2 linked regions of the Paraflavitalea devenefica genome follow. The main gene of each other region encodes a partner of the protein of the gene in region 2 in a complex. Links are inferred from orthologs where the notes say so. Each region holds a gene or a part of one and is shown on either strand. Other genes may lie near its edges.

The links.
Region 1: the proteins of meaB (region 2) and HB364_RS17515 are in contact, whole or in part, in a crystal structure (PDB 8DPB), measured with the Methylorubrum extorquens proteins. The link is inferred for Paraflavitalea devenefica from one-to-one orthologs. Residues at the interface, in SOR26638.1 of Methylorubrum extorquens: Arg20, Ala21, Ala24, Arg25, Thr28, Ser32, Arg33, Arg34, His37, Thr98, Gly99, Gly100, Ser101, Ile102, Leu103, Lys106, Thr107, Ala110, Ala113, Ile114, Asp115, Arg116, Ala118, Phe119, Ile120, Arg121, Pro122, Pro124; in SOR27001.1 of Methylorubrum extorquens: Glu577, Glu578, Asn579, Asp580, Gly581, Arg582, Arg583, Arg585, His596, Ala604, Ser605, Ala608, Asp609, Gly611, Phe612, Asp613, Val614, Asp615, Ile616, Gly617, Pro618, Leu619, Glu625, Arg628, Gln629, Val631, Glu632, Asn633, Asp634, Glu661.

What each region holds. Positions count from the first base shown.
Region 1 is NZ_JAARML010000002.1:2,036,095-2,039,319, forward strand. Bases 30-2,925 are described here. They hold HB364_RS17515 (acyl-CoA mutase large subunit family protein), read right to left. Parts: upstream 2,311-2,925; coding sequence 748-2,310; downstream 30-747. Other genes in these bases: HB364_RS17505 (amidohydrolase), read right to left, coding at 30-148; HB364_RS17510 (GNAT family N-acetyltransferase), read right to left, coding at 187-738; HB364_RS17520 (DUF7935 family protein), read right to left, coding at 2,351-2,896. Outside these bases: more of HB364_RS17505, read right to left, coding at 1-29; HB364_RS17525 (HesB/IscA family protein), read left to right, coding at 3,060-3,225. UniProt on the Escherichia coli protein: Catalyzes the interconversion of succinyl-CoA and methylmalonyl-CoA. Could be part of a pathway that converts succinate to propionate.
Region 2 is NZ_JAARML010000001.1:1,594,913-1,598,152, reverse strand. What follows is about bases 112-3,022. They hold meaB (methylmalonyl Co-A mutase-associated GTPase MeaB), read right to left. Parts: upstream 2,062-3,022; coding sequence 1,162-2,061; downstream 112-1,161. Other genes in these bases: HB364_RS06540 (glycosyltransferase), read right to left, coding at 2,097-2,996; HB364_RS06550 (class I SAM-dependent methyltransferase), read right to left, coding at 423-1,109; HB364_RS06555 (hypothetical protein), read right to left, coding at 112-193. Also shown: more of HB364_RS06555, read right to left, coding at 1-111; HB364_RS06535 (glycosyltransferase family 2 protein), read left to right, coding at 3,100-3,240. UniProt on the Escherichia coli protein: Binds and hydrolyzes GTP. Likely functions as a G-protein chaperone that assists AdoCbl cofactor delivery to the methylmalonyl-CoA mutase (MCM) ScpA and reactivation of the enzyme during catalysis.

The sequences.
Region 1 (3,225 bases), on a different replicon or contig from region 2:
GTTCATGCAGGTACCGTCTCCATTCGATCAGCTTGGGTAAAATAGCGCTGGCTTTCTGTTCAATGAGGGTTGATACAGGTTGCTGTGCAAAACTGGTTGCAGTAGATAAAAGCAGTAAAAGACAGGTTAGTTTGGCTGGTAAACGCATTGACGGATTGTTTATCCTCCAATATATCGAAATAATCGTTACCGCCAATCCCATACCACCACATTCCAGTTGTCCATAAAGTCTTCATACGTATGAATGATCTCAAAGCCAACCCGCTTATGCGCCTGCAGTGACCGGTAATTCGAAGTAGAAATTTCTGTAATAATAAAATCGTAGTGCGGGCTATACACCACTTTGTGGTGTTGATACAACATGTCAACTAATCCTTTGGCCCGGTGTGCCTTGGAAACACAGATCTGTCCCATTACATAAAAGCGGTGATCGTACAAAGGCTTCCCCTGCCATTGTAGTTTCTCAAAATTCACGAACATAGGCTCCAGGTCGGGATAAGCCTGGCGGCCTTCCAGCGTTACCGTCATGGCATAGGCTACTACTTCATCTGCCTGCTTAATAATAATGCTGGGGGCAATGGCATGCAGTTGTTGCAGCATGGGCAGGTTAAACTGCATGGTGAGGAAGCCCTGCGCGTTCTTTTCTTCCTGGCTGATGAACTGTTTCAGGTTCTGACGCTGCAATTGAAGTATTTGTTCCAGATCTTTATTGGAACCAACTGTGGTGGCTGAGTACATGGAACGAAGTTACTTATATTCCCCGTACACCTCCCGCAAGGTATCTGCAATCTCACCCAGCGTACATTTCTGCTCTACCGCTTCAATAACAGTAGGCATAATGTTTTCATCACTGCCTGCTTTATCGGCTAGTAATTGCAGCAACTGATCGCACTTGGCGTGGTCACGTTGCCGGCGGAGGATAGCCAGTTTATCACTTTGCACCTGGCGGATGGAGTCGTCTATTTTAAAGGGAGGGACCGTATTGGTGTCTGTTACCTGGAACTTATTCACTCCCACAATGATCTTTTCATTGCGTTCTACCTGTCGCTGGTGATCATAAGCGCTGCGGGCAATCTCATCCTGTATAAATCCCTGTTCAATGGCCGATACACTGCCGCCCATGGCATCTATCTTACTGATCAGTTTCCAGGCTTCTTCTTCTACCTGCCGGGTGAGGGACTCTACAAAATAAGAGCCGGCCAACGGGTCAACGGTATCTGCGGCGCCACTTTCAAATGCCACGATCTGCTGCGTGCGCAGGGCAATACGGGCGGCTTCTTCTGTAGGCAGGCTCAGTGCTTCATCATAGCCATTGGTGTGCAGGGATTGTGTGCCGCCCAATACAGCGGCCAGGGTTTGAATCGTAACGCGCGATATATTGTTGAGTGGTTGTTGGGCCGTGAGGGTGCTGCCGCCCGTTTGGGTATGGAAGCGCAGCATCATGGCCTTGGGGTCTGTGGCGCCCAGTTCCTTCATCATCACTGCCCACATACTGCGGGCAGCGCGGAACTTGGCCACCTCTTCAAACAAATTATTGTGCGCATTGAAAAAGAAAGAGAGGCGCTTGCCAAATACATTAATATCAAGCCCTTTTTCCAGGGCTGCTTTTACATAGGCCTTACCATTGCTGAGGGTAAAAGCAATTTCCTGTACGGCCGTACTGCCGGCCTCGCGGATATGGTAACCGGAAATGGAGATCGTATTCCACTTGGGCAACTCATGACTGCACCATTCAAAAATATCGGTGATGATGCGCATGGAAGGCTTGGGCGGGTAAATATAAGTACCCCTTGCAGCATACTCCTTCAGGATATCATTCTGTATAGTGCCGGAGATCTTCTTCAGGTCGGCGCCCTGTTGTTTGGCCAAGGCTACATATAAGCTCAGGAGGATAAAACCGGTAGCATTGATGGTCATGGAGGTCGACACGTCTTCCAGCTTAATGCCTTTAAAGAGCGTCTGCATATCTTCCAGGCTGTCAATAGCCACGCCTACTTTTCCCACTTCTCCTTCAGCCAGCGGGTGGTCGCTGTCGTACCCGATCTGTGTGGGCAGGTCAAATGCCACGCTCAGGCCCATTACACCCTGCGATAACAGATAGTGGTACCGTTTATTACTTTCTTCTGCAGTGCTGAAACCGGCATACTGCCGCATCGTCCACAGCTTTCCCCGGTACATATCCGGCTGCACGCCGCGGGTAAAGGGAAAATCGCCGGGCGGGGGCAGGGGAGGGAACCCTTGTACACGACGGGCGTCATACAACTCATGGATCTCAATTCCGCTGTCTGTAAAGATCTTTTTTTCAGGCATAAGCAACACTGTTAAGGTCAAATTTCCGGCATGGGCTTCATTAAGCCATCAGTTTACGGGCTTCATAGCTTAAGGCATCGGACACAATGGAATGTAAAGATGCTTTGGGATTTTGCATCAGCATTTCCAGGATGCTGCGGTTAAGGTCCTGTGCGGTGGCTTCTGGCGGTAAAAAGGAGGTGATCTGGTTTACGATCAGCATATTCTGGTCCTTCAGGTTGCGCACAGCTTCCCAGGCTTCCTGGGTGACATACATCTGCTGGGTAACATTGTATTCAAATTCTCCCTTGATATTCTGGATCAGTATGGCCTGCATATCCCGGGCGCTCAGGTCGGGCGCATTCAACCGGCTGATGAGGTTGGGCAGGGCGATCCGGTCGGTGAGCAGGATCAGCCGTTCATAGGCCTGCAACTGCATCTGCTTGGTGTTGGTGGGGGCCGTTGCTTCCTGTTTGTCAGCCTTCTGCCGGGCTGCCAGGGCTTGTTTGGCCTCTTTGCGTTGTTTCCAGAACAAATAGGCCAGGGTGCCTCCTAATGTGAGGGCTATAATAAGCTGCCATATAAGTTCATTCAAGGAAAGTGACATGCGGGTTAGATTTTTAAGTCAACAAATGTAGTGAAATGGTTTTTGGTTCCCTCTAACGGTTTTTGGGGTGGTTATAGTCTGCCGGGCAGCATGATTGTCAATTGTTTGTTGAGGCATTGACAGTTCCTGCTATTCTCTGTATTTTTGGGGCAAATATTGTGTAATGGAAATAGCCTCCGTATCGCCTGTACAGTTTACGCCCAATGCCCAAAAAGAGCTGACCCGCCTGATGAGTGACCCCGGTTTCGATACCAGCAAATACCTGCGGATAGGCGTAAAAGGCGGTGGCTGCTCCGGCCTGAGCTATGTGTTGGGCTTCGACGACCGGC
Region 2 (3,240 bases):
GCAGGTTGGCAAAACTTTCGGGTGTACCCTGCTGGAAAGTAAGTACCTCATCTTCAGGACCTCCCCGCCAGGAACCTACCAATTTGGGATCAAACTCCAGGTCCTTTTCTGTAAAGAGCGGATGCACAGCAGAAAGGCATCCGCTCAGTGTGACAATGGCAACCAGTATGGCAGCCGTTAATACTTTTTTCATGAATTATAATTTATAGATCAAAACTACCCGCGCCGGCAGGTTGGGTAAAACCAATTCGGTAAACGTACAAATCAGAACGGTGAACAATAGAAGTGCTAACAAAAATGGCGGGGCAAGAAGGTCTGGCAGAAGCAGACCGTGCAGGATGAAAACAAGCTCCCTGCCGGTCATTATGCTTCAAAAAAGCTATTACTGATCAATAGCCGGCAGGGAGAGTATGCTTGAAGATCTATCTACTTAATCCAAAATGGGTATAGAAATAATCGGCAGGCTTAAGGTTTAACCATTCAGCCCGGTTCTTATTGAAATCTTCATAGGTAAAACGGGCTATCTGATCGGGCGTAAAAGACAACCCCCGCTCAGGTGTGCCATAAGTAACTATTCCCAATCCATGGTCACAATCCAGCACAAACGCATTCACGTCCTTTCTTACAGAACGCAGGTAAAGAATGGCTTTCCATACATCTCCATTCCAGGTGTCTGCAAAATTACGGGCTTCCCACTCAGCAAAAGAACTGGCTGCTGCCTTTGTTAAAGGATTACAGTCATGAATAACAATAACACCATTCGGCGTCAGGTAACTGAGTGTATTTTCAATATCCCGTAAAGCGTAAGCATATTCATGCATGCCATCTATTAAAGACAGCTCTATCTTTTTATCAGCAAAAACCCTGGCAGCGTCCTCCTCAAAAAAAGCATCACTGGTCTTTTCGAAATACTGATTAAAAATATTGTAGGGATTAAGAATTGTTTTGCCAATCTTCCGCAAAGTATCAAAACGAAAATCGGGGTCCACCGCTACTTTGAAATTACTGTTGATCCGGAAGAAAATATGACCGTTAAACACACCTATCTCCAGGTAATTTTTTAATTTTTTTTGATTTAATAAGGCTTGTAAAATTGTCTGCCTATCCATGTCAGGGTATATTTATTTTTTCGAAAACCAGGCTAAGCTATAATATTTTGACTTAAAACTGCTGAATAAACCTGTATAAATTAAAATCACCTTGCTTCACCAGCGCTTCAATACTTTCCTTCAGTATATGTTTATCTACATCTTTCATTCTTTTTCGCTGAATCAGTTCGTACGCTCTTTCGGCCAGCAGCCATATCTTTTTGTTATTATTGTGCCAGTCTGCTCCTTCCTGCACGATGATCTCCATCAACTCGGCTACACCCTCTTTAGAAGAAGCCACCGTTTTAATAACAGGTACAGGCTTTGCATCGGCTATCACATCAGATACCAGGAGCGATCGCAGGTTGCGTGCAAAAAGTTCAGCATCCGGCCTGTCGGCTTTATTCACCACAAAAATATCTGCAATCTCCATCAGGCCGGCTTTCATCGTTTGCACCTCATCACCTGCCTCAGGCACCAGCACCACCACCGTTATATCGGCCAGACCGGCTATTTCCACTTCACTTTGACCCACACCCACTGTTTCCACAATGATATAATCAAAAGCTGCCAGCTTCAGCAGATCAGTGATCTCAATTACTTTGGGATGCAAGCCACCCAGTGAGCCCCTCGTGGCCAGACTACGGATAAACACCTGCGGGTTTTGGTACCAGGCGCTCATACGTATCCGGTCGCCCAGCAGGGCGCCCATATTAAAAGGCGAGGAAGGGTCTACACACAGCACTGCTACCGTCTTTTGCCGCTTTACCAATTCTCCGATCAGGGCGTCAACAAGTGTGCTTTTACCCGCTCCGGGCGGACCTGTAATACCAATAACAGGAATGCCGGGAGCAGCAGGCAGCGACTCCAGCAGCAATTCGTATCCCGGCACTTCATTTTCAATGTAGGAAATACCGCGCGCCAGCGATTTAATATTCTTTTGCAGAATATCCTGCGCTATCTGTTTAAGCACACTGGTGCGGTTAGTAACAAAATCAGGCTTATTATTCAAATAATGCGGTAATTCTTATAAGTAAATAACTGTTTCCCCGTCTTCTTTTGGATAAAGTACAACAGCTTCTCTTTAAAAGACATATTGCTCTCACGCCGGTCATACTTAAACTCCCAATCCTGCTTTTCTATCCGGCTTTTCATCACAGAAGGATGAGGTCCTGTATAAGGCTCCAATATATCAATATTATTATAGTTAAATCCGTTCTTCCATCTTTCGGCAAACTTATTCAGCGCTTCATCATCCTTAATATAGCGCTTCACAAACTCAAGTTGCTTTTTAAGTTGCTGTTCCGGGTTCTTTACATAACTGTAATGGAAAATAGTAGCGTCCAGTTGTTTCACATGCAGCTTATTCCCTTTCTCCTCATGTTGGTTTCCGGGATGCTCAAACTTCCTGAATCCCTGTGAGTCACGGTACGACCGGATATGGGGATTATTCCGTATAATACGTATTTCCTTATTATGAAACCGCCGCGAGGGGCCATAGTGCTTATAGTCTCCAAAGAAATTGATAAAATGGAACAGGAAACCTTCCACTCTCTCGTCATCCTTATAATCAATCAGTGCCTGTCGTATGCCCGGCAGGTCTTTTTCATGCACCACCTCATCTGCCTGTATATGAAAAGCCCAGTCGCCGGTAGCATGAGCTAATCCAATATTGGCCTGCTGGGAAAAAATATATCCCTTCTCGCGGTCTTCCTCTTTCCATACACTATCTACGATCCTGATCTTGGGACTGTTCAGTCCTTCAATGGCCTCCCTTGTACCATCTACCGAATCTCCAACCACCATAATAAACTCATCACATATGGGTAATATGGATTGTATAGATTCAAGAAAAGGATAATCATAAATAAACCCATTCCGCACATAAGAAAAACCACTAATCTTCATTCGGTCAGTTTTGACCAAAATTATTCTGATTTGCATTATTTCCAAATAATTTCTCACATTTGCCACTCAGTTACAGCATCTCTTTGATAAATTGAACCTGCTCATGGAAAGTGGCATCAGCAAACATTTACGGACGACACCAGCAAATAAAAAATTCTCTATCCTGATTCCTACCTGGAACAACTTGCCCTACCTCAAATTATGTATTGAAAGCATACGCAAAAATTCAACCTATACACACCAG